Regions from separate parts of the Sphingomonas ginkgonis genome, predicted to be linked through region 2. Evidence: predicted binding sites of a transcription regulator. Region 2 holds the regulator's gene; the other holds the start of a gene.

Region 1 (4,409 bases), 1.4 Mb from region 2:
CGACTTTTCGCCGAATGGTAAGGTCCGTTCCTCGTGCTGCAATGTCAGCAAGAGCTTCAGCGTTCTCTTCGGTAAGTGACATGTCATTGACTATACTGCGCTCGTGTCCGCTTTTCACCCCTAATGGCCGTTCCTTTACCGCTTCTCCTTCGCAGTATTGTACGACGCCGCTTCCCGCACGAGCGCCTTGAGTGCTGCCTCGTCGACTTCCTCACCCTCCCTGATGTCGATCGCCCGGCGGACATTCCCTTCCAGGCTGCTGTTGAACAGCCCCGTCGGGTCCGCCAGCGCCGCGCCATGGGCGAAGGTGAGCTTAACCACCGCCTTGTAGCTCTCGCCGGTGCAAATGATCCCGGCCTTCTCCCACACCGGCACCCCGCGCCACTTCCACATCTCCTCGACGTCCGGTACGGCCTCGTGGATCAGCTGGCGCACCCTGGCGAGCGTCTCCCCGCGCCAGTCGGCAAGGTCGGAGATGCGCTGGTCGATGAGGGCGGACGGACTGGCTTCAGTCATTCTTCTCTCCTCCGGGCCGTCATGCCCGCTTCGTCAACAAGCGAAGGCAGCTGGACCCCCGCGTGCGCGGGGGCGACGCAGGGGTTTATAGCGCAAGGTGGGGGCCGATGGTCCATCGCAACGGAGGAACTCGGCCCGGTCACTCCCCTCTCCTTCCCTCGTCGTCATTCCCGCGAAAGCGGGGATCCAGCTTTTCTCTTCACCGTTGAAGGCAGCTGGACCCCCGCCTGCGCGGGGGTGACGGTTCATTCATCCTGACGTCGAGCGGCTTCACCGTCCGAGCAGTTGGTCGACCAGCTGGCGCAAATTGCCGAAGCGGGCGAGCTCGATGCCCTTGCCGTCGAGACCGGCCGGGACCCACGCCCGCGAGAAGCCGAGCTTGGCCGCCTCCTTGAGGCGGAGCGCGCCGTGGGCGACCGGGCGGACCTCGCCGGACAGCGCGATCTCGCCGAACGCGACGGTCTCGGGGGGAACCGGCCGCTCCGACAGCGAGGAGATGAGCGCCGCCGCCACCGCGATGTCCGCTGCGGGGTCGCTCAGGCGGTAGCCGCCAGCAACATTGAGATAGACCTCCGCGGACGCGAAGCTGAGCCCGCAGCGCGCCTCGAGCACCGCGAGGATCATCGCCAGCCGGCCGCTGTCCCAGCCGACCGCCGAGCGCCGCGGCGTGGCCCCGCTCGCCAATCGGACGGTCAGCGCCTGGATCTCGACCAGCACGGGCCGCGTGCCCTCGAGCGCGGGGAACACCGCAGTGCCGCTGACCGGCTCGCCGCGCTGGGTGAGGAACAGCGCCGACGGGTTGGGCACTTCGCTCAGCCCCTCGCTCTCCATCGCGAAAACGCCGATCTCGTCGGTGCCCCCGAAGCGGTTCTTGACCGCGCGGAGAATGCGATACTGGTGCGACCGCTCGCCTTCGAAGTTGAGCACCGCGTCGACCATATGCTCGAGCACGCGCGGCCCCGCGATCGAGCCGTCCTTGGTGACATGGCCGACGAGGATCAGCGCAGTGCCATGGTCCTTGGCGAAGCGGACCAGCTCCTGCGCCGAGGCGCGGACCTGGCTGACGGTGCCGGGCGCACCCTCGATCAGGTCGGAATGCATCGTCTGGATGGAATCGATGACGAGCAGCGCAGGCGGCTCGCCCGACCCCAGCGTGGTCAAGATGTCGCGGACCGAGGTGACGCTCGCCAGCCGGACCGGCGCGCCGCCCAGCCCGAGGCGGAGCGCGCGGAGCCGGACCTGGTCGACCGCCTCCTCGCCCGAGACATAGACGACCCCGCCGCCCGCCGCCGCGACGCGGGCGGAGACCTGGAGCAGGAGCGTCGACTTGCCGATCCCCGGATCGCCCGCGAGCAGCATGACCGAGCCGGGCACGATCCCGCCGCCGACCGCCCGGTCGAACTCGGCGACCCCGGACGAGATCCGCCTGGGCAGCGCGACGACCGCGTCGAGCCCGACCAGCTCGACCGCCCGCCCGCCGCTCTGAAGGTCATGTTTCTGGGCGAAGGGCGTGCCGATGACGTTCGCCTCCTGCGCCAGCGTGTTCCACTCGGCACAGTCGGGGCACTGGCCCTGCCAGCGCGACGACACCCCGCCGCACGCCTGGCAGACATATCGGGACTTGAGCTTGGCCATCATGCGAGCCTAGCCGGTCCCCTTCTGTTCTCCTAGCCCCTTCGTCCGGCGCATGCCGGCGGCGGCTGGTCCTGCCGCCCCGACGATGGCGCAACGGAGCTCCAGGATGCTCGTTAACCCCGCTTAACTCCGGACAGAAAGGAACGGCCATGCCCTACGCCAAGGCAAAAGACGGCACGATGCTCTACTACAAGGACTGGGGCCGCGGTGATCCGGTCGTCCTGCTGCACGGCTGGCCGCTGAGTGGCGATTCCTTCGATGACGCCGCCGTTCGCCTGGTCGAAGCCGGCCACCGCGCGATCATTCCCGACCGGCGCGGCTTCGGGCGCTCGGATCAGCCGTGGGACGGGCATGATTACGACACCTATGCCGACGATGTCGCGGCGGTGCTCGAGGATGCCGGGGTCAACGAGCCGGTCAGCCTCGTCGGCTTCTCGATGGGCGGCGGCGAAGTCGCGCGCTTTCTGACGAAGCAGGGCCAGCGGCGGGTCAAGAAAGCCGTGCTGATCAGCTCGGTCGTGCCCTACATGGCGCAGACCGACGACAATCCCAACGGGGTCCCGCAGTCGACCTTCGACCAGATGACCGAAGGCATGAAGAAGGACCGTGCGCACTTCTTCAAGGGCTTCTTCAAGGACTTCTTCGGGTCGGGGCTGCTCAGCAATCCGGTCAGCGACGAGGTCGAGATGAACGCCTGGCGGCAGGCGATGATGGCCGGGCTGCGGCCGACGCTGGCGGCGGCGCAGGCCTTCGCCACCACCGACTTCCGCCCCGACCTCAAGAGCTTCACCGTTCCGACCTTGGTCATCCACGGGACCAGCGATCAGACCGTGCCGATCGACGCCACCGGCCGGGTGGTCGCCAACGAGGTGCCCGGTGCGCAGCTGATCGAATATGACGGCAGCGCGCACGGCGTGACCGAGACCGACAAGGAGCGGCTGATCAACGACCTGCTCACCTTCCTCGGCGACGGCCGGGGCGCACAGGCGAGCGGGCAGGATGACCAGCGGAGCGCCATCCCGCTCACGCTGACCGAGCGCTACTGACGATCGGGACGACCCGGGCCGGAGCGCTCCGGCCCGGGTCAATATTGCACGCGGCCGCTCCCTTGCCGCCCCGCCCCCCGGCCCCTACGGCCGCGGCGTGAGCCTTCTTCCCCCGCCGCTCCGGATCCCCGCCTTCCGCGCTTTCTGGATCAGCCGTCTCGCCTCGACGCTGGGCGGCCTCTCGATGGTCATCGTCATCGGGTGGCAGGTCTACGACCTGGCACGCGGGACGATGGGGGTGGAGGCGGCCTCGCTCCGGCTCGGCCTGGTCGGGCTGGTCCAGTTCGTGCCGCTGTTCCTGCTCAGTATGGTCGCGGGCTGGGCATCGGACCGGTTCGACCGGCGCTGGATCGCCCGCGGGGCGGTCGGGGTCGACCTGTTCTGCGCGGCGGTGCTCGGCTGGACGACCTTCAGCGGGACGATCAACCTCCCCATCCTGTTCGGGATCGCGGCGCTGCTGGGCGTCGGGCGCGCCTTCGCCGGACCGTCGCTCGGCGCGCTCGCCCCCAACCTCGTCCCGCGCGACATCCTTCCCAACGCGATCGCCTTGTCGTCGATGGCGTGGCAGAGCGGCGCGATCTTCGGGCCGGCGCTCGGCGGCTACCTCTACGCGATCCACGCGCACGTCCCCTACACCGTCGCGGTTGGCCTGTTCGTGCTGTCGCTGGCTTGCCTGTTCCTGATCCCGCCGCTCCCGCCGCGGCCGGCCGAGGAGCGCCGCCACCCGCTGATCGAGGCACGCGAAGGCCTTCGCTACGTCCGCCACAACCGCTTCGTGCTCGGCGCGATCAGCCTCGATCTGTTCGCAGTCCTGCTCGGCGGAGCGACCGCCATGCTCCCGGTGTTCGCGCGTGACATCCTCCACGCCGGCCCGACCGGACTGGGGCACCTCCGCGCGGCGCCGGCGCTCGGCGCCACGCTCACCGCCGCCTGGTTCGCCTTTCGCCCGCTGAAGACCAACGTCGGGGTGAAGATGCTGCTCGCGGTCGGCGTGTTCGGGGTCGCGACGATCGCGTTCGGCCTGTCGCGCTCGATGCCGCTGTCGCTCGCCTGCCTGGCGCTGCTCGGCGCGGCGGACATGGTCAGCGTCTATGTCCGCCAGTCGCTGGTCCAGCTCTACACGCCCGACAACATGCGCGGGCGGGTCGGGGCCGTGTCGTCGCTGTTCATCTCGGCCTCGAACGAGCTGGGCGAGGCGGAGAGCGGCTTCCT
Region 2 (4,409 bases):
GATCATCGCCTTGACGATCACCCGGCTGTCGCGGCTCTCCGGCGCGTCGGCGACGAAGAAGCGGTCGATCTTGACCTCGGTGAAGGGAAGCTGGCGGAGCTGCATCAGGCTCGAATAGCCGGTTCCGAAGTCGTCGATGGCGAGGCCGATGCCCTTGATCCTGAAGCGGGTCAGCGTGTCCATCAGCTTGATCAGCGGCTGGGTCGCCCCCTCGGTGAGCTCGAGCACCAGCCGGTCGGCCGGGACCTCCAGCGCGCGGCACATCCGCTCGACCAGGTCGGGGAAATCGAGGTGCTGCAGCGACAGCGCGGAGATGTTGAAGGCGAGGCAGGTGTCGAGCCCCTCGCCGCACCAGGCGAGCCACTGGCGGAGCGTGGTGCGCAGCCCCCACTGGGTGAGCGGGTCGATGAGGCCGTGGCGCTCGGCCAGCGGGACGAAGCGGGAGGGCGGGACGCTGCCGTAGCGGCTGTCCTCCCAGCGGACGAGGGCCTCGACCCGGACCAGCTTGCCATCCGACAGCCGGACCTTGGGCTGGTAGACCATCGACAGGCGATTGTTGATGAGGGCTCGCTCGAAGCCGTCCAACAGCCCGCGTTCGAGGCCGACGCGCATCAGTTCGCCGGCGTGGGCTTCAACCGGGTGAAGAGATCCTCGAGCGCCTCGAGCCGGGCCGGCTTCTCGAGCGGCCCGACCATGGTCAGCCCGAGCGCCTCGCCGAGGCGGAACGCGCTCTCCAGCACCCGCCGGTCGAACCCAGAGATGATCAGCACCGGGCCGTCGAACTGGTTCTCGGCCAGCAGGCGGAGCAGCTCGACTCCATCCATTTCGGGCATGCCCAGGTCCAGCGCGACCATGTCCGGCCGCTCCGTCGTGAATTGCGAAAAGAAATCACGCTGATCGCGCGCAACCATCGGCTTATAGCCGCAATGACGCGCCGCCGCGGCGACGTAATCGGCGAGTGCCGGTTCGTCGTCGATCAGCAGCAGCCGTGGCTGCTCCATCAAATCACCCTCATGATCGAACGTGTTGGGCGTTTTGATTGAGCGCGTCAAACGCCCAGTCGTTCCCGAAACGGAGTTTTAACCCGTTGGGCCGAAAACGGGGTGCAACAGTCCGCTAACGGGAAGACTTCATGCTGGCATCTCTCCTGCGACGGAGGTCGCACCGGACGTCCGAACAGGACGAGGCGGCCTTCGAGTCGACCACCTTCTCGCTGTCGACCGCGGTGCCGCGGCCGGCCGAGCGGCGCGTCGACGATCGCCTCCTGCCGCTGCTCCGCGTCGCCAAGCTGATCGCCAGCGACCATGAGCAGCTTATCCGGGTCCGCAACATCTCCGCGGGCGGGCTGATGGCCGAGACCAGCCGCGAGGTGAAGGTCGGCGAGAAGATCGAGCTGGAGTTCTCGACCCAGAAGATCCCCTCGACCATCGTCTGGACGCGCGAGGGCACCTGCGGGCTCAAGTTCGACCAGAATGTCGACCTCGGCGAGCTGCTCGCCGGGCGCAAGCCGCGCCACGGCTTCCGCCCGCGGCCGCCGCGGCTGGAAGTCGACTGCAAGGCCTCGATCCGGGTCGGCAAGGTCTATTACACGGTCGACGTCCACGACATCTCGCTGGGCGGGATGAAGGTCATGCCTATCGAGGAATATTGCCTCGGCAAGGACGTGGTGGTGGTGGTCGAGAGCCTCCGGCCGATCCGCGGCAGCATCCGCTGGTTCTGCGACCGCCGGGCCGGGATCGTGTTCGACGAACCGCTGAGCTTCGACGAGCTGGCCGAGTGGGTCGGCAAGCGGCTCGAGCTCGCCAGCCTCAAGGCCAGCTACAAGCGCCACTGAGCGCCGGCGCCGCCGTTCCTGCTAGTCGCGGTGGTCCTCGGCGACCCACACCGCGAGCTCGTTCCCGCCGGGATCGATGAAGTGGAAGCGTCGGCCGCCGGGAAAGGTGAAGATCGGCCGCGACAGCGTCCCGCCGTTGGCGAGCACCGCGTCGAGCGCTTCCTCGATGTCGTCGACCCGGATCACCGGCAGCGGCGCCGACAGCGCCTCGTTGGGATCGCCCTGCAACCCGAGATCGACATCGCCGCTGGTGGTCGCCGAATAGTCCGGCCCGAACGCGGTGAAGGTCCAGCCGAAGGCCTTGCCGTAGAAGGCCGCGGTCAGTTCGTGCGCGGCGAGGCTCGGCAGCTCGACATAGTCGATCCGCGCCATCAGTAGCGCCGGATCAGGCCGGCGAGCCGGCCCTGGATCTGCACCCGCCGGGGATCGTAGCGCTGCGCCTCGTAGCTGCGGTTGGCGGGATCGAGGCGGACCATCTGCCCTTCGCGCCGGAAGGTCTTGAGCGTCGCCTCGGCCCCGTCGATCAGCGCCACCACGATTTCGCCGTCGCGGGCAATGTCGACCTTGCGGATGAGCGCGAAGTCGCCGTCGAGAATGCCTTCCTCGACCATCGAATCCCCGGCGACCTCGAGCGCATAATGTTCACCCGGGCCGAGCAGCGCGGCGGGAACGGCGAACTGCTCCTGTCCCTGCAGCGCCTCGATCGGGGTGCCGGCCGCGATCCGCCCGTGCAGCGGGATCTCGATCGTGTCGTTGGCCGGGGTGCGCAGCGCCGGGGCGGGCCGAAGCTCGGGCGCGGCGGCGGGCCGGGCGCCGGCGGGCTTCGCCGCCTCGGGCATCCGCAGCACCTCGAGCGCGCGGGCGCGGTTGGGCAGGCGGCGGATGAACTTGCGCTCCTCAAGCGCCGAGATCAGCCGGTGGACCCCCGACTTGCTCTTGAGGTCGAGCGCCTCGCGCATCTCGTCGAAGCTGGGGCTCACCCCCGTCTCGCCAAGCCGGTCATGGATGAACTGGAGAAGTTCGTGCTGCTTGGCAGTAAGCATGGTCGGAGCCCCGAAGAAGGAACGAACGGGGAACGTCTATCGAACGTGCGACTCGGCGTCAAGCAGCCAGGCGGAGGAAGTTCTCGAGGAGATCGCGGCCCTGCTCGGAGGCTACGCTCTCCGGGTGGAACTGGACGCCGTGAACGGGCGCGGCGGGGTGGCGGAGGCCCATGATCGTCCCATCCTCGCTGTGCGCGTTGGCGACGAGGTCGGGACCCGGGACGGCGACCGCGAGCGAATGGTAGCGGGTCATGGTGAGCGGGGAGGGGAGCCGCTCGAACAAGCCGCTGCCGTCATGCGCCACCGCCGCGGTCTTGCCATGGACGGGGAGGGTCCGCTCGACGCTGCCACCCGCGGCGAGCGCGATTGCCTGGTGGCCGAGGCAGACGCCGAGCAAGGGCCGGCGGGCGGCGATGCAGGCGGCGGCGAGCGGGACGGAGATGCCGGCGTCCTCCGGCCCGGCCGGGCCAGGGGAAACCAGCAACGCGTCGGCATCGCTTGAAAGGGCGGCGGCGACGCTCAGTGCGTCATTGCGGACGACCGGGACCTCGGCGCCGAGGCTCAGCAGCTGGTCGACCAGCATGAAGGTGAAGCTGTCGACATTGTCGATCACCAGCACCTTCACGGCCGGGTGTTTCGCCTACTGCCCGCTGGTCAGCAGCCGCTGCCGCCCCTGCGCGATCGCGTCGGCGTTCCGGCGGGTGCCGAGGCTCTTCTGAGCGGCGCGGATGAACTGCTCGGCGAGCTCGCTCCCGGCCTGCTGGTTGAGCTGCGCCTGCTGCTGCGCGATCACGCTCGGGTTGGTGCGGGCGTCGCCGGCGACCACCCGGTCGGCCTTCACCAGGAAGAAGCCCTCGTCGTTCGGGGCAGCGACATATTGCGTCTTGCCGGCGGGCAGGCTGAACAGCATCCGCAGCGCGGGCGGGACATTGCCCTGGAGCTGGAGCAGCTGGATCCGGCGGGCGGTGACCGGCGCGGGCGCCGGGACCGGGACGCCGAGCGTCTTCACCGCCGCGGCGATGCTGCCGTTGCCGACGCGGGCGGCGATCGCCTGGGCGCTCGAGCGGGCCTTGTCGAGCGCGCCCTGGCGGACGAGGTCGGCGCGGACCTGGTCGCCGATCTGCGCCAGCGGAGCCGGCTGCGCCGCGGTGACCGGGCCGAGCGCCACCAGCGCATAGCCGGCATCGCCCTGCAGGTTGACCGCGGTGGGATCGTCGTCGGGCGACAGCGCGAAGCCTTCCTTGAGGACCGGCTGGAGCTCGGCCGGGAGCCTGAAGCCCGGCTGCGTGCGCGACTGGCCGTTGGCGAGCAGCGGCGGGGTCTCGCTGACCGGCAGCTTGTGCTTGGCGACCGTCTCGGTGAAGTTGGCGCCGTTGCTGAGCTCGTCCTCGACGGTGCCGACGAGATCCGCCAGCCCGTCCTTGGCCTTGTCGGCGCGGAGCTTGGCGGCGATCTCGGGGCGGGCCTCGTCGAGCGTCTTGCCGGCCTGGCGCTTGATCCCGTCGACCTTGACCACGACCCAGCCGAGCTCG

Evidence for each region. The regulator LexA, encoded in region 2, represses DNA repair genes until DNA is damaged. The targets are predictions, from matches to a motif close to GTTCCNCNCTTGTTCT.
Region 1: radA (DNA repair protein RadA) is a predicted target of LexA. The motif match lies at 2,167-2,182, and genes of this name have one in related genera.

Annotation. Positions count from the first base shown of each region.
Region 1 is NZ_RWJF01000001.1:2,955,753-2,960,161, forward strand. It holds gene HMF7854_RS14225 (ribonuclease E inhibitor RraB) at 1-82, opposite strand, end outside; gene HMF7854_RS14230 (DUF1801 domain-containing protein) at 136-516, opposite strand; gene radA (DNA repair protein RadA) at 787-2,151, opposite strand; gene HMF7854_RS14240 (alpha/beta fold hydrolase) at 2,301-3,197, shown strand; gene HMF7854_RS14245 (MFS transporter) at 3,295-4,409, shown strand, end outside.
Region 2 is NZ_RWJF01000001.1:1,555,082-1,559,490, forward strand. It holds gene HMF7854_RS07510 (EAL domain-containing protein) at 1-612, opposite strand, end outside; gene HMF7854_RS07515 (response regulator) at 612-1,001, opposite strand; gene HMF7854_RS07520 (PilZ domain-containing protein) at 1,133-1,834, shown strand; gene HMF7854_RS07525 (VOC family protein) at 1,856-2,206, opposite strand; gene lexA (transcriptional repressor LexA) at 2,206-2,877, opposite strand; gene HMF7854_RS07535 (anthranilate synthase component II) at 2,936-3,502, opposite strand; gene HMF7854_RS07540 (peptidylprolyl isomerase) at 3,518-4,409, opposite strand, start outside.